DNA from 4 places in the Macrococcus equipercicus genome. Region 1 is predicted to be linked to each of the others. Evidence: riboswitches for the same ligand, from Rfam matches in the RefSeq annotation. Region 1 holds a riboswitch; each other region holds the start of a gene.

Region 1 (6,144 bases):
TTACTTATACAATTGAATAAAGGAGATGACAAGATGACAGAAATTACGAGGAATTATTTAAAACAGCTCGATGCAAAAGACGGGCTCGCTAAGTTCAGAGATGAATTTTATTTGACGGATGATGTCATTTATTTTAACGGAAACTCACTTGGTTTAATGAGCAAGCGTGCCGAGTCTTCACTTTATGAAGTGATGGAGACGTGGAAACAGTACGGTATAGACGGCTGGATGAAAGGAAAACGGCCGTGGTTTTACTTTAACGATGAACTGGCTGAACTGATGACACCGCTTGTTGGTGCTGCGCCCGAAGAAATATGTGTGACCGGCTCAACGACAACGAATATTCATCAGATGATTTCAACGCTTTATCAGCCGACAGAAGATCGCTACAAAATTTTAGCGGATGAGTTAAATTTTCCTTCTGATATTTATGCACTGAAATCTCAGCTGCGGTTGAAAGGATTTGATGACACTGCTTTAGTTCAAGTCCGATCAAAAGACGGCCAGACATTGTTGACAGAAGATATTGTGGCTCAGATGACAGACGATGTCGCTCTTATCCTGCTGCCGAGCGTGCTCTACCGGAGCGGCCAGATACTTGATATGAAACAGCTGACTACTGCAGCACATAAGCGTGGTATTATTATCGGTTTTGACTTATGCCATTCAATCGGTTCTGTCCCTCATGAACTCAGTAAATGGGACGTTGATTTCGCGGTCTGGTGCACGTATAAACATTTAAACGGCGGCCCTGGCAGCGTCGGCGGTTTATATTTAAACAATAAGCATCACAACCATGCACCGGGCCTTGCGGGCTGGTTCGGTTCTGATAAGAACAAGCAGTTTGATATGGAGCATGTTTTCGAGAAAGCAATTGACGCCAGCGCCTATCAGATCGGCACGCCTCATATGCTGAGTGCCGCACCGCTGATCGGCGCACTTGAAATGATGACTGAAGCAGGAATTGATGCCGTACATGCTAAGTCTCTGCTTATGACCGATTTATTGATAGAGCTTGTGACTGAACATTTAGTGCCGTTCGGCTTTGTTATTACTACACCACTTGACCATAATATGCGCGGCGGCCATCTTTATATTGAGCATGAGGAAGCAGCACGTATTACAAAAGCAATGAAAGCAGCAGGTGTAATCCCTGATTTCCGTGCACCAAAAGGTATTAGAATGTCCCCTGTTGCTTTATATAATACTTTTACGGAACTGTATGATGCAGTGATGATTATCAAGACGATTATGACTGAGGAGAAATATAAGGAATTCGAAAATGAAAGAGAGGTCGTCGCATAATGAGCTGGATTGATATCTCGCAGCCGCTGACGAATCATATCGCCCACTGGCCAGAAGACCAGCCTTTTATTTATGAGACAACAGTGACAAAGGCCAATTCCGGTTCTGTGAACATCGGCCGCATTACAACGAGCACTCATATAGGAACACACGTCGATGCACCTTTTCATTATGATACAGCCGGCCGACGAATTCTTGACTTAGACATCAACCGTTATATCGGTGACTGCACCGTCATTGACTTGAGTGGCTATGATGCCATTTCAGCAGCAGCCCTTCAATCACAGCTGACTGAACGAGTGGAACGTGTATTGATCAAAACATCACTTCCTAACAATCCGGAACATTTCCCGGAAAATGTTCCTGGTGTCACTCGGGACGGGGCTGAATATTTGAATTCCCTCGGTGTTAAACTCATCGGTGTCGATACACCTTCAGTTGATGATATTTCAAGTAAAGCTTTAGAAGGTCATCATGCGCTTTATGAGCATGATATATATATTCTTGAAAATGTTATGCTGGACAACGTCACGCCCGGCAACTATGAATTGATCGCCCTGCCTCTTGCTTTAAAAGACGCTGATGGCAGTCCTGTCCGTGCAGTCATCCGACCAAAAGGAGTGGTGTCATGACCAAGCAGCATCAAGTATTTGAAGATGAGCCGAACATTCATACAGATTTCAGGAAAGACATGACATACAGCAGTTATCTCGGTCTGGAAACATTGCTTGCCAGTCACCATCCGCTTAGCGGTCATCATGATGAAATGCTGTTTATCACTGTCCATCACGTCAGTGAAATATGGATGAAGCAGCTGATTCATGAACTGACAGCTGCCGTCCATAACATTCAGCACGATCAGTTCGGCGAAGCATTCAAGAAACTTGCACGTGTGTCACAAATTCAGCAGCAGATCAAAAATGTGTGGGATGTGCTCTCTACATTGACGCCAAGCGAATATTTAGAGTTCCGTGATAAGCTGGGCCATTCTTCAGGCTTCCAGTCCTATCAGAACCGGGTGATTGAATTTTATCTCGGCTATAAGACAGATTATATACTGAAGATTTATTCACATGAACCGGAAATTCATGCGCAGCTGCTTGAAGCCTACAATACACCGAGCCTTTATGATGCGGCGATTCATGCCTTGCATCGTGCTGGATTTAATATCGATGCTGATGTCCTTGAAAAAGATCCCGCTATTACTCATACAGCGAACGACAGCGTGAAAGAAGCTTGGAAAGAAGTCTATAGAAACAGCGAAAAATACTGGCAGTTGTATGAACTTGCCGAAGAACTTGTCGATATAGAAGATTTATTTCAGCAGTGGCGGTTCAGACATATGAAAACCGTAGAACGCATCATTGGATTTAAAGTCGGTACCGGTGGTTCGCAAGGAGTCAATTATTTGAAGAAAGTGCTTGATCAATACTTCTTTCCTGAACTATGGCAGCTGCGAACTGAACTGTAATGAAAAATCTTATTTTATTAAAAAAGTGGCCTTCAAATGTGGTTTGAAGGCCACTTCTCGACAATTTTCACGGATTTTATAGAATTTTGGCCTTCAAATGTGGTTTGAAGGCCACTTCTCATTAATTTCCACAGATTTTATAGAATTTTGGCCTTCAAATGTGGTTTGAAGGCCACTTCTCGACAATTTTCACGTTAAATCTTTTCCTATTTAGCCGTGCTGTTTCGTTTTATAGATTTTAATCGCTATTGTATAGCCATCCAGTTCCAGCTTCAGTTCTTTATCGTTAATTATATCCTGTGCTGCAATAGCCTCTACTGCTTTTTGACGTGCTGCCCTCTCCACCTGGTTGAGGCGGTAGAAGTCCATCTTACGCTCACTCTTTTCGACTTCTTCTAGTTCTCGCTCGAGACGGTTTCTATCTGCTGTCTTCATCATTGAACTGCTATAATTGACTGGTTTATAGTTTTCCACTAGTTCTAAATCCGCTAAAATATCTGCTCTTGTTCTCATCTTTTTGCCACCTGGTTATTTTTAGTCACAAAAAAATAGCTCATCTTAAAATCAAGAAGAGCTATTAGAGAATCTTCTTATCTTTCAAGATATACTTGTTGGAATTAGCACAGTGCATAAGCCTGCTGCTGAGGTTTCATAGGGCCAAATCCCTCCACCTGCTCTGAATAAGATACGAGCTATTAATTTGTAAAGTGATTGTATCATACTACCTTCTATTTGTGTAGTATTAGAATGTTTTACCTAATGCTTCGCCGCGTTCAATACCATCCGCTTTGATTTCTTCTGCCTTGTCAGGATTTGCGTTATGGCCTTCAATAATCAGTTCTTCATATGACGGCACACCTGTAAAGTTCATGATCTGTTTTAAGTAACGGTTGCCAAATTCAAGTTCAGCTGCTGGGCCTTCTGAATAATAACCACCGCGTGCTTGAATGTGCAGTGCTTTTTTGTCAGTTAATAAGCCGACTGGGCCTTCAGCTGTATATTTGAATGCTTTGCCTGCGACTGCGACTGCATCGATATATGCTTTCATTATTGCTGGGAATGAGAAGTTCCAGAATGGTGTCACAAAGACATATTTGTCAGCAGCAGCAAACTGATCGCTTAATTCATTTAAACGATTGACTTTCTGCTGTTCAGTCTCAGATAATTTTGTGAACTCTTCACCAGACTGTAATTTACCCCAGCCGGAGAAAACGTCGCTGTCGATTAACGGGATGAATGTATTGTACAAGTCGATGTGAACGACTTCATGATCTGGATTAGCTGCTTTGTAGCTGTCGATGAATGATTGACCAGCTGCCATAGAGAATGAAATAGCTGCATCGTTTGGATGTGCTGTAATGTATAAAACTTGAGTCATAGTATTAACCGCCTTTATATATTTATTATATTTGATATATTTATTATACCAATTTAAATTACTGATGCAAGTCTAAAATTTGTAATTTGATTAAAAGTGTAAAACATTACTTTTCACGTCATTCTAATGATTTGACATCAATTTACAGGCTGATTAAAGTAAGAATCAATTAATCACATGAATATAAGGACTAACGGAGGAATAATATGGCGCGTGAAAAAAGAGTAAGAGAAAGACCGTCCGCAACGTTTTCAGATTTTTATCAGTTATTAAAACGGTCAGGGATTAAAAGAGGGTTATTTATATTAGGCATCGTACTGACTTTAATAGGGACTTTCAGTTCACTCGTTGTACCGATGTTGACTCAGCGGTTTATCGACGGATTTGATGCAGACTCTGTTACGACACAGTTGATCCTATTAATCGTCTTTGTCTTCCTGCTCAGTGCCGTCTTTACCGGCATTTCGAACTATGTATTAGCAAACGTCGGCCAAAGCATCATTAAAGGGCTGCGTGAATTAATATGGGATAAATTTTTAAGGTTGCCCGTCAGCTATTTTGACATGACAAAAAGCGGTGAATCTGTCAGCCGTATCGTTAATGACACTTCTGTTCTAAAAGATTTAATCACACGACACTTTCCGTCTGTCATCAGCGGTATACTAACTATTGTCGGCTCAGTCATCGTTCTTTTCATACTTGACTGGAAAATGTCGCTCTTAATGTTCATCGCAGTCCCTCTCGCTATTGCGGTCATTATTCCATTAGGCAGACAAATGACGAAAGTATCAAGGTCACTGCAAAACGAAACAGCAGATTTCTCGGGAAATCTACAGGAAACTTTGAGCGAAGTAAGATTAATGAAGTCGTTTAATGGAGAAGACGAGGAACGGCTTAAAGCACGTCGCGGCATTCAAAATCTCTATCATTTCGGGATGCAGGAAGCTAAAATTAACGCTTACTTATCCCCTTTAATGTCGACGGTTATGATGCTTATGATTTTATTGATTATTGGTTACGGCGGTATCCGTGTAGCGGACGGTACTTTAACGATCGGTAAACTCGTCGCTTTCCTGCTTTACTTATTTCAAATCATTATGCCGCTAACGACGTTCGGTTTGTTTTTCAATGAGTACAACAAAGCACTCGGTGCTACTGAACGGATTGCTGATATTTTAAAACATGAGGAGGAACCGAATACCGGGACACATCATGAACCCCTCGAATTCGGTGCACTGCATTTTGATCAAGTAAGTTTCAGTTATACTGACGGTACACCGGTGCTTACTAATATTACATTTGATGCCGACCGCAATCAGACGGTTGCTTTTGTCGGACCGAGCGGCAGCGGTAAATCAACTATTTTTTCTTTAATTGAACGTTATTACGAGGTCGACAGCGGCGCTATTGAAATAGATGGTGTCAATATTAAAGATATTCCTATGAACGTGCTGCGTGACAATATCGGTTTTGTCGCCCAGGAAAGCGCTATTACATCTGGTACGATTCGCGACAATATTTTATACGGTTCGCGTCCGGGCGAATACAAGGAAGCGGATATTGAACAAGCCATTGAACGTTCATACGCTAAAGAATTCATCGATGAGCTGGAAGACGGACTGGAGACAGAGGTCGGTGAACGCGGTATTAAGTTATCAGGCGGTCAGAAGCAGCGGATCAGCATCGCTCGAGCATTTCTGCGCAACCCCAAAATTTTAATGCTGGATGAGGCGACGGCAAGCCTGGATGCAAGAAGCGAAAAGTATGTGCAGGATGCTTTGACTGAATTGATGCAGGGAAGAACAGTGCTGGTCATTGCGCACCGGCTGTCAACGATTATTAATTCCGACAACATCTATTTTATTGATAACGGTCATTTAACAGGCAGCGGCACACATCAACAGCTCATTGCCTCACATGATATGTACCGAGTTTTCACGGAACAGCAGTTTGACCATTAACATTTTCAAATAATAAGAGCATTCCTATT
Region 2 (6,144 bases), 470 kb from region 1:
ACAACGCGGCCCTGCATCATGACATGCACATAGTCGGGTGTGATGTAATTGAGTAGACGCTGGTAGTGAGTAATAATCAGACAGCCGAAGTTTTCTCCGCGCATCTCATTGATTCCTTTAGAAACGACTTTAAGTGCATCGATATCAAGCCCTGAGTCGATTTCATCCAGAATAGCGAATTTTGGTTCAAGCATCATTAACTGAAGAATCTCGTTACGTTTCTTTTCGCCGCCTGAGAAACCTTCATTTAAGTAACGCTGTGCCATATCAAGGTCCATCTCAAGGAATTCCATCTGTTTATCTAATTTTTTGATGAACTGCATCAAGTTGATTTCCTGACCTTCTTCGCGGCGTGAGTTAATCGCTGAACGTAAGAAGTCTGCGTTAGTCACACCGGAGATCTCTGATGGATACTGCATCGCAAGGAAAAGACCTGCCTGGGCTCTTTCGTCTACTTCCATCTCAAGTACATTTTCACCGTCTAATAATACTTCGCCTTGTGTCACTTCGTATTTCGGGTGACCCATAATAGCAGATGATAAAGTAGATTTACCAGTACCGTTCGGTCCCATGATCGCATGGATTTCTCCCTGCTTGATTGTCAGATTCACACCTTTTAAGATTTCTTTATTTTCGATTGAAACGTGTAAATCTTTAATTTCTAAAACTGATGCCATGTGTATTCCCTCCAGATATATATAAAAATTTTCATCTCTATTAGCTTATAATAATTTTAATCTACGGTCAAAGACAGTTGTATTGACTCACAGTAATCATTATAACGTAAATAGCGCCTATATTAAATTAATTGATATAGATTTTTTACGTCATTGAGAATAACACGCACTTTATTGAAAATGATTGATGACGCAGCATATGGGATTATCGTTAAAAGAACAGCCCCCTATCTATAAAAGATAGAGGGCTGTTCAAGTTAAATCATATTATTTTGCAGGGATAACTGCACCATCATAGTGATCTTTAATATATTTAACGATTTGTGGTGATTGCAATGCTTTAACTAATGCTTTAATTTTAGCATCGTTTTTATGACCTTGTTGTACGGCAATCAAGTTAGCGTATGGAGATTTTTTGTCTTCGATAACGATAGAATCTTTAACCGGATTGATTTTGTTAGCTAACGCCACGTTCGCATTAATGATAACTGCATCGCCTTCGTTGTTTTGATAAGTTTTAGCCAGGAATTCAGCTGCCTGCTTATTGTTGAACTGAATGTTCTTTTTGTTTGTTTTAATATCTTTGAATGTCGCTTGGATTGGATCTGTACCAGGTTTAAGCTCGATTAATCCAGCTTTAGTGAAGAATGATAAGAAGCGTCCTTCTTCTGCAGGGTTATTAGAGACAAACACGGTAGCGCCTTTTGGCAGATCTTCTAAAGATTTATATTTTTTAGAGTAGACAGCCATCGGTTCGATGTGAACGTTACCTGCTGACTCGATTTTGTAGCCTTTAGATTTTTTCTCTGTATCTAAGTATGGTGTATGCTGGAAGTAGTTAGCATCGATGTCGCCTTCAGATAACAGACGGTTCGGTGTTGTATAGTCGTTGATTGTTTTAATTTTTAATGTGTAGCCTTCTTTTTTAAGGATGGGTTTTGCCTGCTCTAAAATTTCAGCGTGAGGTGCAGGTGATGCACCGACTGTGATTGTTTTGTCGCCTTTAGCACTGCTTGAATCTTTGCTGTCAGATGAACCACATGCTGTTAAAACTACTGCAAATAAAACGGTGATGACGAAAGCTAATAATTTTTTCATTGTAAATCTCCCTTATATTTTATTATTATCGTTTATCGATGCGTCTCGTAATTGTGTCACCGATAAACTGTATTGCAAACACAATGATAAGAATTAAAACAGTTGCTACTAAAATGACGTCGTTCTGACTGCGGGTGAAGCCGACAAGATAAGCTAAGTTACCAAGTCCGCCGGCACCGATGACACCGGCGATTGCTGTAGAACCGACCAGCGCGATTGCTGTTACTGTAATTCCTGACACAAGTGCCGGCATTGACTCTCTCAGCAGCACTTTAGTGATCAAGGTCCAGCGTGTAGCACCCATTGCTTCTGCTGCTTCGATGACGCCTTTATCAATTTCCTTCATGCCGATTTCAACAAGGCGGGCATAGAATGGTGCAGCACCGATGATTAAAGCCGGCAGCGCTCCTTTCACACCGCTGATGGTATGCATCAGTATGTTGGTGAACGGAATCAGCAGAATGATCAAAATGATGAATGGTACTGCCCGGAACAGATTGACTAAGAACGCCGTAATTCTGTAGACAGCGCGTGCACCGCTCGACTTGCTTCTAGAAGTCAGAAATAAAATGGTTCCGATGATAAGACCCAGGAAAAACGTGAAGAATGTAGAAACAATTGTCATGAATAACGTCTCATAGACTGCTGTCCAGACATCCGGCCAGACCACATTCTTGAAGCTGAACATGTCCTGTAAAATCTGTACGATACTGCTGTTATCCATGTCGTTCCACCTCCGCTTTCACACCATGCTGTTCAAGTTCTCTGAACATCTCATCTGTGCGTTCGTTAAGTGCTGGAACATGGACAATCAAGTGACCGACAGCACCGTTCTGTGTATGACTGACATGACCAGCTAACACATTCATATCAAGATTGAACTTGCGGATCATTTTCGAGATGATCGGCTGTCCGGTCGTTGAACCAATGAATTTCAATCTTAAGATTGTTCCCGTCGGGTAGGACTCAAAGATTTCATTGATTGACGTTTCTACTTCCTCATCTTTCAGGTCATCTTTGACAAAACGCTGCGTCACGGCTGACTGCGGATTTCCAAAGACCGTGAGCACAGGTCCTTCTTCAACGACACGGCCGTTTTCCATCACTGCGACTTTATGACAGATTTTGCGGATGACATGCATTTCATGCGTAATCAAAATGATGGTCAGCCCTATTTTTTTATTAATAGCTACAAGAAGTTCTAAAATTTCATCGGTCGTCTGTGGATCAAGGGCACTTGTCGCTTCGTCACACAGTAAGACAGTCGGGTCATTAGCCAGGGCGCGGGCGATGCCGACACGCTGTTTTTGGCCACCAGACAGTTGAGAAGGAAATGCTTTCTCTCTGCCGGTTAATCCGACCATACGGATTAACTCATTCACTCTTTGTTCCCGTTCTGCTTTAGCTACACCTGCGATTTCAAGTGGGAAAGCGATATTGTCAAAGACAGTCCGTGACCAGAGCAGATTAAAATGCTGGAAAATCATGCCGATTTTCTGCCTTTTTTTACGTAAGTCTTTAATGCCAAGCTGTGCAATATTGTCGCCACCGACGATGACATCGCCGCTTGTAGGTTTTTCAAGTCCATTGAACATTCGGATTAAAGTACTTTTACCAGCACCTGAAAATCCGATGACACCGTATATCTCGCCTTCACTAATCTGAAGATTAACGTTATCTACAGCAGTCAATGTTCCTTTCTTCGTTGCAAATTGCTTTACAACAGATTGCAGTGTAATCACTTACTTACCTCCTTTAAACGAATAAAGCGTCTTTCCCATGTTAAGAGAAAGACGCGTGAATATATCGTCTCTCATCTTCTAAAGCCATAAGCTTTATGTGAATTGGCACCATGTCTGACGACGGTTGCCGGGCTTCAAAGGGCACATCCCTCCACCTCTCTTGATAAGAGTTACATTATTAAATTATTTTCTAATCATAGACTATGATTTTTATTCCGTCAATGCTTTATTAACGATTTCATATAAATTTGTCACAGATTCAAATTTAAAGACTGTTGCGGCCACTTCGTCGGCTTTAACGACAAACAGGACCGGTACGCTCATCACTTGATAATCCTGTACTAATGCCGGGACATAGTTCACATCCTGTTTAATAACATGAAGTTTCGTCAGTTCGGCTAGTACGTCTACCATACGTTCAGCAACTTTGCATGTACCGCATAACGGCGTATAACCGAAAATAATATACGTCTCACCAGGCGGACTGCCAGGCAAATACTGCTTGATGCTCATTTGCTACATTCCCATCTTTCACTTCAAATTCGTGCCTGATCAGCACTTTTGCTAAATAATCGTTAGGACACCTTCCTACTTCGCAATACTTCGGGTCAATATATATATGCCGGCTTTCGCTTAAATGCCGCTTGAACCAGCTGCGGATTGTCTTGCCCGCTTTATCCGCATCAGTCATAATATAGACTTTATGGCCAATGAGCTCCTCAAGCATAGCGTCGAGCTTAGAAACCCCCATCGTCCCGTTCGTGCAAATAATATGTACCGGTTCAGATAAGACTTCCTGCAACTTCTTCTTGTCGGATTTACCTTCAACAACGATGACTTTACTCATCACAGCCACATTCATCACCTTCTCATATGCGATTATAAAAAAATTCCCTGATAACAGTATTATCAAGGAAATTATAGCATTTATGCATTTATCATTTCATCATATTGCGCTTGGTCTAACAGTTCATTGAATTCATCTTCGTTAGATGCTTCAACTTTAACCATCCATGCATTGTCGTAAGGAGATTCATTGACGAATTCCGGGCTGTTCTCAAGAGCGCTGTTCACTTCAACGACTTTACCGCTGATTGGAGCGTATAACTCAGAAACTGTCTTCACAGATTCCACGCTGCCAAACGGCTGACCTGCAGTGATGTCATCGCCTACTTCCGGAAGTTCGACGAATACGATATCCCCTAATTCTGATTGTGCGAAATCAGTAATCCCTATCGTATTAACAGTTCCTTCAGTTTTTACCCATTCATGATCTTTGGAAAATTTTAAGCCTTCTAATGATGCCACAAAAATCCCTCCTCTAAGTTTATATATTAATAATGACATAGCATAAATCTTTATTCAATCTTTTTTATAACCATGTATCGCGGTAATCTGCTTCTTTAAAACCTAAAGTGATTTTACCGTCATTGACAGCAAGCGGTCGTTTGACGAGCATCCCGTCAGATGCAAGAAGATCCAGCTTTTCTGCATGACTCAGGTGAGCTAGTCTGTCCTTTAAGTTCAGTTCACGGAACTTAGTCCCCTGACGATTAAACAGTTTATCGATGTCTACCCCTGTCTGCTGGATGATCTGCGTGAATTCCCCGGTAGTCGGCGTATGTTCTTTAAGATTGATCGGCTCATAACTCACACCATTATCTGTTAAAAACTGAGCCGCTTTCTTACATGTCGAGCAGTTAGGAATCTGGAAAAATTTAATCATATTGAACCTCCATCTGTAGTTATATTTCAATAGTATCAATATTTATTCAAGACGACAATTAACTTATTAAAGGCACACCGTTTAACCTTTAGGACAGAATGGTATATAATATAATAAAATAAGTAGAGGAGCTTTACAATGAGAACAATAAGTCAGTATGCAGAATTTGAGGAAATTATTAATCAGGACGAACAGATGATTGTTAAATTTTTTGCGGACTGGTGCCCTGACTGCGCGAAGATGGATAACTGGATTGACCCTATTGTTGATGAATATCACGATATTACATGGTACAAGATTAATCGTGACCAAGTGCCGGAAGCTGCGACTGAAAATGACGTCATGGGCATTCCAAGCCTGTTGATTTTTGAAAACGGCAAAAAAACAGCGCACCTGCATTCAGCGAATACAAAAACACCTGAAGAAGTGAAAGCATTCCTTCAGGAAAACATCCGTAAATAAAAAAATTCCCGACGAGTTGTCGGGAATTTTTTTATGAATTTTACCATTCAGTAAGCAGGCGGCTGTTGTTACGTTCCTTCAATGGAACTTCGTCAGCCGTATCCGTTAAATAAACAAAGCCGTAAATCATTTCATCTGCTGCGATATCAAGACTGCCGTTTAAGCCGGGTGCCGTGATCACGCCGGGCGTTTTAATGCAGCTGCCGACTCCTGCTTCATGCAGTACAAGTGACAAGGTCTGCAGAAATGCGCCGACTGCCAGCACATCTTCCAGAAACTGCTTCTGTCTGCGGTCGTAATTTCCGACAATAACAAGCAGGCCGCTTAACTTAGTGAGCGTGTCAATATGCTTCGCTTTCTTCTCAGGCTCATTTTTAAAGGCAAAGTCCGCAAACAGCGCCGCAAATTCAGCCAGCCTGTCTTTCTTGATCCAGATGAC
Region 3 (6,144 bases), 210 kb from region 1:
GTTTGAGGTCGCTGAAATAGTGAAATATGATGATAATACACTTAATACGATTCTGGACATACCGGATATGATTAAGCACCGGGCAAAAGTTGAAAGCGTCGTGACCAATGCGCGGGCCTTTCAGAAAGTGCAGCAGGAATTCGGCTCTTTCTCAGACTATATATGGGCGTTTGTAGACGAGCCTGTCGTCCGCTATTACGAACGGGAAGCAGATGTCCCGGTGAAGGATGAACTCTCTGAAGCGGTGAGCAGGGACCTGAAAAAGCGCGGCTTCAAGTTTATCGGCCCGGTCGTCAGTTATTCATACTTAAGTGCTATTGGCATGATTCAGGATCGATTATGATAAAAAGGATGATGACGATGAAATACCCTGAAATGAAGCCGGATTATGTGATCGGTGTGACACCGGTCTCAAACGGCATCTACCGCGAGACAGAAACATTGTTTAAAAATACATTTGCACGGATGGAAGAGCGTGGTTTCAAGATTAAGAAGAAAGCGGAGATATGGGGGCAGGAGAATGCGCGGGCCTGTTCCGGTGAAGAGCGGGCTGAAGGTTTGATAGCGATGATGAACGACGATGAAGTGGACATCATCATGCCGCCGTGGGGTGGTCATCTTGCGGTGGAGATGCTGGAACATCTTGATTTCAGCAAGCTGAAGCCCAAATGGCTGACCGGCTACTCAGATATTTCAACCGTCATGCTGCCGATTACGCTGAAGACAGGCATTGCGACAGCCCATATGGCGAATATCGTCGACCTGCGCGGTGAAGCGATGGATGAAGTGACGGCGAAGTGGCTGCAAGTATTAAATACGAAATCCGGCGACTCGGTCGAGCAGGTGTCATCCAAACTATATCAGGAAGAATGGGATCATGAAAATCCGACGTCCATGGTCTTTAAGCTGTCTGAACAGACGGAATGGAAAGGCTTCGATGCAGCAGGTGAGAAAGTGTCAGGCATGCATATGGAGGGAAGAATGCTCGGCGGCTGTATCGACTGCTTCCGCCATCTTATCGGCACGGAATACGGCGATATTGAAGCATTCAAGAAGAATCATACTAATAATGAATCCATTGTATGGTATATCGATGACAGCGAGCTCGACACAGTCGATTTCAAACGGTCACTTGTCCAGATGATGTATGCCGGCTGGTTTAAAGACTGCGCCGGTATCATCTTCAGCCGGGTCGGCAAACCGAAAATAAAAGAGAGCTATCAGTATGAGGACGTTTACCGGGAGATGGCGACAACGTTAAATGTTCCTGTGCTTTACGATGTGGATTTCGGCCATAAGCCGCCGCAGATGACGATCATTAACGGGGCGTATGGTATGATAGACATGGAACAAGGGAAGGGACATTTTACACAGCGTTTTATTTAGCGTCAGGGGGTTACAGATGTGGATAACACCGAACTGTTTACTAATAAAGCAGAAATATACGAACTGGGCAGACCGTCTTATCCAGATGCGCTGCTTGCCTTTATGAAAGACCGGTTTATAATCACTGAACAGACGGTTATCGCGGATATCGGAGCGGGCACCGGGAAGTTCACGGAGAAGCTGCTCGACCTCGGCTGTCATGTCATTGCGATTGAACCGAACCAGGCGATGGCCAATGAACTGAGAGATGGTCTGATGTGCGGTCAGCTGTCCATCAGCGAGCGCCCTGCGGAGCACACAGAGCTTGACGACAACAGCGTCGATATGATTACGGCGGCTCAGTCGTTCCATTGGTTTGAAGTACATCACTTCAAAAAAGAATGTCAGCGTATTTTAGCAGGCAATGGTCCGGTCTGTCTCATCTGGAACTCGCGTATAGAAGAAGCACCAATCAATAAGAAGACGCATGCTGTGTTCAAGCAGCATTGCCCGGATTTCAAGGGATTCAGCGGGGGTGAAGACAGCGGAGAAGGAGTCATCAGCGATTTCTTTGAAGGTGACTTTGAACTGTTTGAATTTGACTATCCGCTTGATTACACGCTGAAGAAATTTGTCGGCCGCTGTGTCTCGGCAAGCTATTCTTTAGAGCCTTCCCACGAGAATTATCCGGCTTTCGAGCAGGCACTCACTAAGATGTTTCATGAGTTTGCTGAAGACGGAAAAGTGAAGGTGCCGAATGTGACTCGCTGCTATTACGGCTATATTTAATCATAATATTTATAGCTTTCTGAAAAAAAGCAATTGACGGAATTTTCACTATGCTGTAAGATTCTATCTATCAACCAATTAAATAACTTATCAAGAGTGACTGAGGGATAGGCCCGATGAAGTCCAGCAACCTGCCGACACGGACAAGGTGCCAAATCCTACAGTACGCATGTACTGAAAGATAAGTAGAGATACTAAAGGCGACGTTTTTCTGTGAGACAGGGAAAACGTCTTTTTTTGTTGCAAAAAAATAGATGAGGTGAAGAAATGAGTCAGTTTGAAGAGTATTTTCTAATGGATGAGGAAGCGGTCAAAGCTTATGTGCGCCATAAAACCGAATTTTTCGGTAGCGACGAGCTCATTGCGACGGAAATCGGTGACGGTAATTTGAACTACGTCTTCCGTGTTGAAGACAGTAAAGGGCAGTCCGTCATCGTCAAACATTCCGGCCGTACAGCACGTATTTCGGATGAATTTGTACTGTCGACCGACCGCACGATACGCGAAGGGAAGCTGCTGGAAGTTCACGGTTCATTCGTGCCGGATTTAACGCCGACCGTCTATTTAGTAGACGAGACGATGAAATGCGTCATTATGGAGGACTTAGCCGACCATAAAATACTGCGCAGTGCGCTGAACACCGGCGATTCATTTCCGAACCTCGGGGAAGACTTAGGACGCTACCTTGCAGAGACATTGATTAATACATCAGACTTTGTCCTTCACCCGAAAGAAAAGAAAGCACTGCAGCAGGAGATGATCAACCCGGAACTATGCGAAATATCAGAAGACCTCGTCTATACAGAGCCGTTCTATGATAACAATCACCGTAACGAAGTGTCCGAGACGCTTGCGCCGTTTGTTCAGTCATTGCTGTACGACGACGAAGAACTGAAAGTCGCAGTGGCGCAGGCGAAGCTGAAGTTTATGAACAAAGCAGAAGCGCTGATCCACGGCGACCTGCATACAGGGTCAGTGTTTGTAAATCGCGACAGCACAAAAGTCATCGATCCGGAGTTCGGCTTCTTCGGGCCGGCGGGTTATGATGTCGGCAATGTCATTGCGCACCTCTTCTTCGCCTATGCACATGCCGAAGCACAGCATGATTTAACGCAGGCGCATTATATCGAGACAGTCATCAATGAAGTGCAGGCCTATTTCAAAAGTCGTGCGCTCAAACTTCTGAAAGATAAAACGCGTGACGTCTCACTGAAGCAGGAGAAAGTGTTTGCAAGTTACATAAGAGAAATAGAACGGGATGCACACGTCATCGCAGGCCTGGAAATCATCAGACGCATCGTCGGTCTCGCAAAAGTCAGTGACATCACATCACTTTCTGCTGACGTCCGTCTGCAGAAAGAAGTGCAGCTGCTGAAGTTCGCGAAATTTTTAGTGCAGTATCCAGAAGAAGCGAGAGTCTATCCATCGCTCTTCTCCATTTATAACGATTATGAGGTGCAGGTCGCATGAACATCAATGCATTAAGCTACAACGACGGCGTGCTGACTTTGCTCGATCAGACGAAGCTGCCGCATGCGACAGTGTACCGTGATTACACGGATTACGAAACGATTGCCCGGGCAATAGAAGAGATGATCGTCCGCGGTGCACCCGCTATCGGTATGACAGCTGCATACGGTGCTGTCATTGGAGCGCGTCAGTTTGCAGGTGACGCGCACTTTACGGACTATATGGAGAATGTCATTGACCGCCTCTGGCATACACGGCCGACTGCGGTAAATTTAATGTGGGCATTGAACCGGCTGAAGCCGCTCGTGAGTGACAATCCGGCAGAAACGATTCAGCGTCTGGAGCAGGCGGCTCACGACATTTTTAAAGAAGATGCGGAGATTAACCGCCGCATCGGTGAACATCTGCTTGAAGTGCTGCATGACGGCGTAACCCTGCTCACACACTGCAATCCCGGTGCACTGGCGACAGCCGCATACGGTACAGCGACAGCGCCGATGTATCTCGCACATGAGCGCGGCTGGAACATTAAAGTTTACTCTGACGAGACGAGACCAAGACTGCAGGGTGCACTCACTGCCTACGAACTCAGTCAGGCGGGCATCGATGTGACAACTATCACGGACTCCACAGCTGCGACACTCATGCAGCAGGGGAAGATTGATGCAGTCATTGTCGGCTGTGACCGCATTGCGGCTAACGGTGATACAGTGAACAAAATCGGCACGATGCCGCTCGCCATCTGTGCGAACTACTACAATGTGCCGTTTTACGTCGCTGCGCCGACCCCGTCGTTTGATATTTCTCTCGCTGACGGCAGTCGTATCCCGATTGAAGAACGGCAGAGCGTAGAAGTGACCACGTTCAATGAGCAGGCACTCAGCATCCCTGACGTTCCCGTCTATAATCCGGCCTTTGACATCACACCGCATACATTGATCACCGGCATTGCGACAGAACATGGCATTATCAAAGCAAATAAAGAAACGATCATTCAGCTATTTGAGAAGAAGGAGATTACGACATGACCATCAACGCAACTTACCACATCAGGCAGCCTGAATCGAAGATTGACGCAGTCGCTGAGAAGCTGGCGATCGGACTGACAGTGGGCAGCTGGACGGATTTGACGGCTGAAGACCGTGACCATCTGGAACGGTTCAAAGGTCAGGTCATCGAGAAGAAAGTACTGGAAGAAAATTTACTGGAAGTCGTTATCGGCTATCCGGAATCCAATGTCACTCCGGACTTTTCTTCTATTATAACGACAGTGTTCGGCAAGCTGTCACTGGACGGTGAAGTGAAGCTGATAGACCTTGAATTTGCAGCTGATTATTATCGTCATTTCAAAGGGCCGGCATTCGGAATTGAAGGCATTAGAGAATTACTCGGGGTAGCCGGCCGGCCGCTTGTGATGAGTATATTTAAAGGGATCATCGGCCGGGACAAAGTGTTCTTTGAGGAGCAGCTGCGTGCTCAGGCACTTGGTGGTGTCAATCTGATTAAAGACGATGAAATTTTGTATGACGTGCCTGAACTGCCGTTTGAAGAGCGCATTCAAATTGCAAACCGTGTACTTGATGAAGTGGAGCAGGAGACCGGCAGGAAAGTTATTTATGCCGTGAACTTATCAGGACCAGTGTTCGACCTGCCGGAAAAAGCAAGGCGCGGGGTTGAACTCGGCGCACGGGCATTTTTGTTCAATGTGCACAGCTACGGTCTTGATGTACTGAAAGGTTTGAGGGCACTTGAGCTCGGCGTGCCGCTTATGGCGCATCCGGCGTTCAGCGGTGCGATTGCCGGCAGTCCGGATTACGGTCTGAGTTATCCGCTGATACTCGCGAAACTGACGCGTCTTGCTGGTGCGGATTTAGTGCTTTTTCCGGCACCGTTCGGCTCGGTAACTTTATCTGAGGAGACAGCCGGAGCGATTGTTGCTGAATGTGTGAAGACGCTGCCGATTAGCGCGGCATTTCCTGTACCGTCTGCCGGCATTCATCCGGGACTCGTCAATAAGCTGATTGATAGCTACGGAGTGGATCAAGTCATCAATGCGGGCGGCGGCGTTCATGGTCATCCGGAAGGTGCCGCGGCTGGTGGCCTTGCATTTACTGAAGCGATTGACTTGTATTACGGCGGTACAACGGGCAGTGCCTACGAGCAGGCGGTGACATTATGGGGTTCATAATCTGCTGTGACTTTGACGGCACCGTGACGACAAAAGATACAATCGTCTCTATTATGAAGCGCTTTGTCCCTGACGAGAGCGCACCGATCATCAGACAGATTCTTGCAGATGATATCTCTGTTCAAGAAGGAGTTACTAGACTGTTTGCCCTCATTCCTACGGCACTGAAAGAAGACATCATTGACTATGCCGTCAATGAAATTCCGGTCCGTCAAGGATTTCAGGAGCTGCTGGATTTTGCTCGGGCTGAAGATATTCCGTTCTATATTGTCAGCGGAGGCATGCACTTCTTCATCGATCCGATACTCAGCCGCTTCCGCGGTGTGACAGAA
Region 4 (6,144 bases), 360 kb from region 1:
GTGGCCATCCATCATATCGGTTCGACAGCTGTGCCGGGGCTGGCCGCGAAACCGGTCATCGATATCATGCCGGTCGTCAAAGATCTTGCGGCGGTCGATGACTTGACCGACTGTCTCACAGCGCTCGGCTACACGGTGCACGGTGAGAACGGCATACCGGGCCGCCGCTATTTCCAAAAAGGCGGTGACAACCGGACGCATCACGTTCATGTGTACCAAAAAGGAGATGCCAATATCGTGCGGCATCTGGCGTTCCGTGACTACTTGCGGACGTTCCGCGGTGAGATGGAACGCTATCAAGCCCTGAAGTTCGAGCTTGCACAGCGCTATCCGTTTGATATCGCGTCCTATATCGAAGGGAAGAATAGTTTCGTCCTGGTGATGGAGCAGAAAGCATTGTCCTGGTATAACAATCATTCGTTGCTGCCGAAAGAACTGATTTCGTGAGAGCCGGGCTTTTTTCTTAAATTTTCCTTAAAAATTAAGGGACGCTATTGAATCCGGTCATGTTTAATGCTATAACAAATGGCAAAGAGGTGAGAGGATGACAAGCGTCCTGATAATTGAAGATGAGATTGAGATTGCTGAAATGATTCGTTTCATTCTGCTGAAAGAAGGCTTTGAGCCAGTAAATATCGCGCTGAACTGCAAGGAAGCGGAAGACCGGCTGGCCGTTCACCATGACACGTATATACTGGACATCAATCTGCCGGACGGCTCAGGGTATAAGCTTGCTGAGCAGATCAGAAGCTTCTCGAAGGCACCGATCCTCTATGTCTCAGCGAATGTCACTGACGACGACAAGCTGAAAGGCTTCGCTACAGGCGCAGATGATTATATTACAAAACCTTTTAACCCGCTTATTTTAGCGGCACGCGTCAAAGCGAATGCCCAGCGTTATGTACGCGATTACCGGAATGTTGCGTTTTTCTTTGATGAGCGGAAAGCAGAGCTGATTGTGGACGGCAGGACGTATCACCTGTCCGGCAAGCAGTATTTACTGATGCAGTATTTGTACGAAAACCAGAACAGGGTGCTGACGAAAGAAGAGATTTACGAGGCAGTGTGGGAAAATCGCTTCGTCGATGAGAACACAGTAATGGTCCATGTCAGAAAGCTGAGAGAGAAGCTCGAGGACAATCCGAGTGAACCGAAGCGGCTGCTGACCATCCGCAGTGTCGGCTATATTTTAAAAGTAGGCATTGAAGAATGAGCATCGGACGGAAATTCACATGGCGTTTCATCAATTATTTCCTATTATTATATGTATTGATCAATATCGCTGTCATCGCGCTCTTCATTTATTTGACCATCCGCTGGGACGGCACGCTGCTCACCGGTGACCTCACGACTGAGTCGACGTCAACGATGCAGTCACTGATCAACACGAAGGGCGGCATCTCCATCAAGCAGCCGCTCCGGGATGCACTGAAGAAGAATGACAGCATGCTGCTTATTAGAGATGAGAACGGCAGGACACTAAAAGTCTTCAACCAGAACAATGAACAGCTGCACGGGCTGTACTGGTATTATATTCAAGATATAACGACATGGTCGCTGACACCTGACCGCCAGGCGGTTTTAATCAGCCGGAAGCCGATCGTCAAGGCGGCGGAGCTGTTTGACTTAAGGCAGGACGACAAGCTGAAGCGCTATATGAATCAGCATGAGCTCGGTTTATTCATGCAGAGTTCACGAGCGGCGGAGCTGAAGAAGATCCATGGTGATTTCTCGACGAAGCTTATTGAGAAGGCGTGGTTCCAGGATTTAAACGGGGATAACTTCAATGACTACAATATCCGGGAGACGATGCGCGACGGCCGCTACTACTTGTTCGTCCAGAAAAATCCGAGCGTGCTCGACAAGCAGATCATCTTTGACGAGAACGGCGTGTTCAAAGATCAGGCCTTTATGTCGGACATAAAGAATTTCCTGCTGTGGTACCTCGGCTTTTCCGTCCTCGTATTCGGTATCATACTGACGCTTGCGCTGATTCTCGGCTACCGGCTGACACGGCCGCTCGTCCATTTTATCGACTGGGTGAAGCAGCTGCAGAGCGGGACTTATGTAGTGCCGGAGAACGACAAAGTATATCGGCGTGGCCGTCTGCGCCGAAAGTACCGCATGTATACGTCTGTCGATGAATCGATTAAAGAGCTGACGACGAAACTCCGGATGGATGAAGCGTATCAGAAGCGGATCGGCAAGCTGCGTGAGGAATGGATCGCAGGAATCAGTCATGACTTGAAGACGCCGCTCAGCTCGATTTACGGCTACAGCAAACTGCTGACAAGCGACATCGAGATCACGGGCGAGGAACGGCAGCGATTTGCCGAGATCATTGAAGATAAAGCGCTCTACATCGATACGTTGATCAAAGACTTGAACATGACTTACGAGCTGAAAAGCGATGTGCTGGAATTCAATAAGGAAGCAACGCCTATCGTGCCTTATATCAATCAGTTTGTCGATAACTACAATCAGCCGAACTTGCGCTATGTCAATCAGACGGATGTAGTCGTGTTGATTGACCGCGAACGGATGAAGCGGGTGCTGCTCAACATTATATCGAATGCCTTCGTACATAACGATAATGTTGACGTCTGGCTCAACACGACAGTAGTGGACGATGCGCTGGTCATCACGATTGCGGACAACGGCAGCGGCATCAACAAAGAAGAACTGCCTTATATATTCAACCATTATTATCGAGGGACGAATACGACCGCTGACACTAACGGCTCCGGCCTCGGTCTCGCGGTTGCGCAGCAGATTGTCCGCAGCCATAACGGCCGGATAGAAGTCGAGAGTTCGGTCGCAGGGACGCAGTTCAGAATTTATCTGCCGCTTAATGAGACATGAAATAAATGAATTTTCAGTCAATAATAGGTTGACGTTTCCAGCAAACAATTGTATAGTGTTCAATAACAATTCAATCACTTATCAAGACGGATCGAGGGAACGGCCCAATGACGTCCAGCAACCTACCTTACGGCAAGGTGCTAATTCCTACCAGCAGCAGCTGGAAGATAAGAAGAAGAGGCATTCCTTATCTGACAGGGATGCCTCTTTTGTTTTCTTGAATGAGTGGAACAGGAAGGAAATGAAACCATGACAACTAATTCAACGGCAGCAATCGCCTATACAGAAAGCATCACCCGCTATATCGCAGCACATGAAGACGACATTATTAAAATCAGCCATGCCATCCATGCACGGCCGGAGCTCGGCAACGAAGAGTACTTCGCGCAGGAGCAGCTGTCAGAGCTGCTGGAAAGAAACGGATTTGACGTTGTCCGTGACATCGCAGGCCATCCGACCGGCTTCATCGCGACTTATAAAGCGGCGCAGCAAGGGCCGGTCATCGCGTTTTTAGCGGAATATGATGCGCTGCCTGACCTTGGACACGCATGCGGCCATAACATTATCGGCACGAGCAGTGTCCTTGCCGCTTTGGCACTGAAGACCGTGATCGATGACATCGGCGGCGTCATCAAAGTATTCGGCACACCGGCAGAAGAAGGCGGCGTGAACGGCAGCGCGAAAGCGACTTATGTCAAAGCCGGCCTGTTTGATGACTGTGACGTCGCGCTCATGGTCCATCCGGGACATGAATCATACCGCACAGTGCCGACGCTTGCCGTCGATGTATTTGAAGTCGAGTTTTTCGGCAGAAGTGCCCATGCCTCAGAGAATGCCTTCAACGGCGTCAACGCGCTCGACATGATGATCAGCTTTTTCAATGGTGTCGGACAATTGCGACAACATATTAAACCAAAAGACAAAGTTCATGGTATTATATTAAATGGTGGCGCAAGTGCCAATATTGTACCGGATTATACGAAAGCAAGATTTTATACGCGCGCGCTCAGCCGTCGTGATTTAAACGGGCTGACAGAGAAAGTGGAACGCATCGCAGCAGGTGCCGCGGAGATGGCCGGTGGTCAGTACAGACTGAATCATATTCAAAACGGTGTCGATGAATTTATAGTGAATGACCGTCTGGACGATCTGTTTGAACGGCATGCTGCGCTTCACGGCGAAGTGATTCAGCACGATGACTTTGGCTTTGGGTCTACGGACACGGGAAATGTGAGCCATGTCATTCCGACGATTCACCCGCACCTTAAGATCGGTCCGTCCACATTGATCGGGCATACGTATGAATTTGAGCAGGCCGCAGCAAGTGCTGAAGGCGACCGCGCGCTGCTGCAGGGTGCCCGTATAATGGCGACAATGGCAGTTGAGCTAATCACACAACCAGCTGTCCTTGACGAAATCAAGGAGCTGCATCAACATCTGAAGGGGTAAATTAATGAACAATTTCGCTGCGAAACTACCGCTGACACTACACAAACTATATGGTGATCATGTAGTTTTTACGTCCCGCCCGTCGTTCGGCAAAAATCCATGGCTGACGACTGAAGGACATCAATCCAATATGCTGACAGCCCGTGAACTGCTGATCGCTGATATGCCGGTCATTGTCCACGAAGCAGCAGTCGGCGACAAATCACGCGCCTTATTTGAAGCAGCCGGTATCGCTATGCCGGAGAACTTCCGCAGTTATACGGATGAAGCTTCTTATAATGCGCGGCTCAGAGAAGCAGAGAACAACGGAGAAAAGATTTTCTTTCAATATACCCATGAAGCAGAATATGTGAATTCTGAGACGTCATATGTAGACCGTGCGACGTTCATCGCACTGAACAACAAGATGCGTCTAGCGGAATGGACGAAAGGTAAATTTCTGCCGCACCGTGAAGTAGTGAATGTCAAAGTGCTGGCCGACAAACTTCGTGACTGGGAATTCCCGTATGTACTGAAGCCGGCGGACGACCACCCGACAGCAGGCGGTTACGGCGTGATGATCTGTTATAATGATAAGGATTTGAAAAAAGCATTGCAGCGCATCGGGGAAGCAGAAGGCGCGAGTGATTTCATCATCGAAGATTTCATTCAGACGACTGCCAACTACTGCGTGCAGTATGCTTACAGTGATGAACTGGGGATGAAGTACTTAGGTGCCTCAATCCAGAATACAGATGAATATGGGAAATATAAAGGCAACACGACGGCAGAGCATGTGCCGGAGCACGTCATTAAAGCCGGGCAGGAAATTATGCAGAACGGCGTTGACGCAGGTTACCGCGGCATCGCAGGATTCGATCTGCTGCTGGATGACAAGGACCATGTTTATGCAATCGACTTGAATTTCCGTCAGAACGGCTCAACGTCATTGCTGCTGATTAATGATTTACTGGCAGGAGAACACAAGAAATTCCTCGGCTATTATTCCAATATCGAGAACAGTAAGTTCTATGACCGCATTATGCAGGAAGTAAAATCCGGTCAGCTGTTCCCGCTCGCTTATTATGACGGCGATTTCTACAGCAAAGATCAGACGATATCGCGCTTCGTCGGCATATGGCACGGCACAAAAGAAGAAGTGGCAGCAAAAGATGCAGCATTGGCTGCTTTTAACTCATAATGGAAATCCCGCAGCTGACTTTAGTCAACTGCGGGATTTTTTTGGCTTGAAGTGAAAGACGGCAGCCGTTTGAAGGCCAAAATTCAGGAGAAGACTGTCAGACTAAGTGAAAAGTGGCCTTCAGGAGCGGTTTGAAGGCCAAAATTCAGGAGAAGATCGTCAGATTGAGTAATAAGCTGACGGCCGCACTATGATTAACGGGCAGCTGCTTCCATTAGACGCATCGTTCCGACGGCGCCTGAGAATTCACCATTTTCGATGAAATAAGGTTTAAAGCCGCGGAGAACAGTGTAGTCCATGACGACTTCGCGCAGCAGGGCGTTGCCTAAAAATGAGGAGCCGATATAGACGACATGCTCTGTCTTGAATTCACGGGCTGCATGAATAGAAATTGTTGTCACTGTTTCACCGACGACACCCATGACTGCTGCCAGCTTGTCATCAGCTGTGAATGTCATGTCATGCATATTGTGGAGCACATTACCGAAGTTCGCGGCTGTCAAATCACCCGGAATCGGCGTCTTATCCCCTTTATAAATATGTTTGACTTTCAAGTCGATCTTCTCACGGTCGCCTGCTGCCGCACGTGACGTCACTTCACTGAAGTCAGTGATGCCGGTCAATAAATAACTTAAACCTTGGATCATGCCGCC

What was found. Region 1 has a riboswitch for S-adenosylmethionine ahead of KFV11_RS00620 (hypothetical protein). Riboswitches for the same ligand answer to the same signal wherever they lie in the genome.
Region 2: it holds a riboswitch for S-adenosylmethionine, as region 1 does, so the genes downstream of both, KFV11_RS03140 (methionine ABC transporter ATP-binding protein) here and KFV11_RS00620 (hypothetical protein) in region 1, are expected to answer to the same signal.
Region 3: it holds a riboswitch for S-adenosylmethionine, as region 1 does, so the genes downstream of both, mtnK (S-methyl-5-thioribose kinase) here and KFV11_RS00620 (hypothetical protein) in region 1, are expected to answer to the same signal.
Region 4: it holds a riboswitch for S-adenosylmethionine, as region 1 does, so the genes downstream of both, KFV11_RS10155 (M20 family metallopeptidase) here and KFV11_RS00620 (hypothetical protein) in region 1, are expected to answer to the same signal.

What each region holds. Positions count from the first base shown of each region.
Region 1 covers NZ_CP073809.1:121,024-127,167, reverse strand. The annotation lists gene kynU (kynureninase) at 34-1,305, shown strand; gene kynB (arylformamidase) at 1,305-1,937, shown strand; gene kynA (tryptophan 2,3-dioxygenase) at 1,934-2,776, shown strand; gene KFV11_RS00620 (hypothetical protein) at 2,987-3,289, opposite strand; SAM riboswitch class I at 3,364-3,463, opposite strand; gene KFV11_RS00615 (FMN-dependent NADH-azoreductase) at 3,519-4,154, opposite strand; gene KFV11_RS00610 (ABC transporter ATP-binding protein) at 4,361-6,115, shown strand.
Region 2 covers NZ_CP073809.1:593,621-599,764, reverse strand. The annotation lists gene sufC (Fe-S cluster assembly ATPase SufC) at 1-677, opposite strand, end outside; gene KFV11_RS03150 (MetQ/NlpA family ABC transporter substrate-binding protein) at 945-1,775, opposite strand; gene KFV11_RS03145 (methionine ABC transporter permease) at 1,801-2,499, opposite strand; gene KFV11_RS03140 (methionine ABC transporter ATP-binding protein) at 2,492-3,517, opposite strand; SAM riboswitch class I at 3,586-3,687, opposite strand; gene KFV11_RS03135 (thioredoxin family protein) at 3,728-4,030, opposite strand; gene KFV11_RS03130 (toprim domain-containing protein) at 3,990-4,373, opposite strand; gene gcvH (glycine cleavage system protein GcvH) at 4,445-4,864, opposite strand; gene KFV11_RS03120 (Spx/MgsR family RNA polymerase-binding regulatory protein) at 4,890-5,243, opposite strand; gene KFV11_RS03115 (thioredoxin family protein) at 5,382-5,705, shown strand; gene KFV11_RS03110 (nitroreductase family protein) at 5,746-6,144, opposite strand, start outside.
Region 3 covers NZ_CP073809.1:329,091-335,234, forward strand. The annotation lists gene KFV11_RS01805 (DNA-3-methyladenine glycosylase I) at 1-343, shown strand, start outside; gene KFV11_RS01810 (S66 family peptidase) at 361-1,386, shown strand; gene KFV11_RS01815 (class I SAM-dependent methyltransferase) at 1,405-2,154, shown strand; SAM riboswitch class I at 2,239-2,342, shown strand; gene mtnK (S-methyl-5-thioribose kinase) at 2,422-3,624, shown strand; gene mtnA (S-methyl-5-thioribose-1-phosphate isomerase) at 3,621-4,652, shown strand; gene KFV11_RS01830 (2,3-diketo-5-methylthiopentyl-1-phosphate enolase) at 4,649-5,812, shown strand; gene KFV11_RS01835 (MtnX-like HAD-IB family phosphatase) at 5,800-6,144, shown strand, end outside.
Region 4 covers NZ_CP073809.1:1,905,453-1,911,596, reverse strand. The annotation lists gene KFV11_RS10170 (GrpB family protein) at 1-447, shown strand, start outside; gene KFV11_RS10165 (response regulator transcription factor) at 545-1,213, shown strand; gene KFV11_RS10160 (sensor histidine kinase) at 1,210-2,862, shown strand; SAM riboswitch class I at 2,938-3,036, shown strand; gene KFV11_RS10155 (M20 family metallopeptidase) at 3,112-4,311, shown strand; gene ldmS (L-aspartate--L-methionine ligase LdmS) at 4,316-5,491, shown strand; gene coaW (type II pantothenate kinase) at 5,686-6,144, opposite strand, start outside.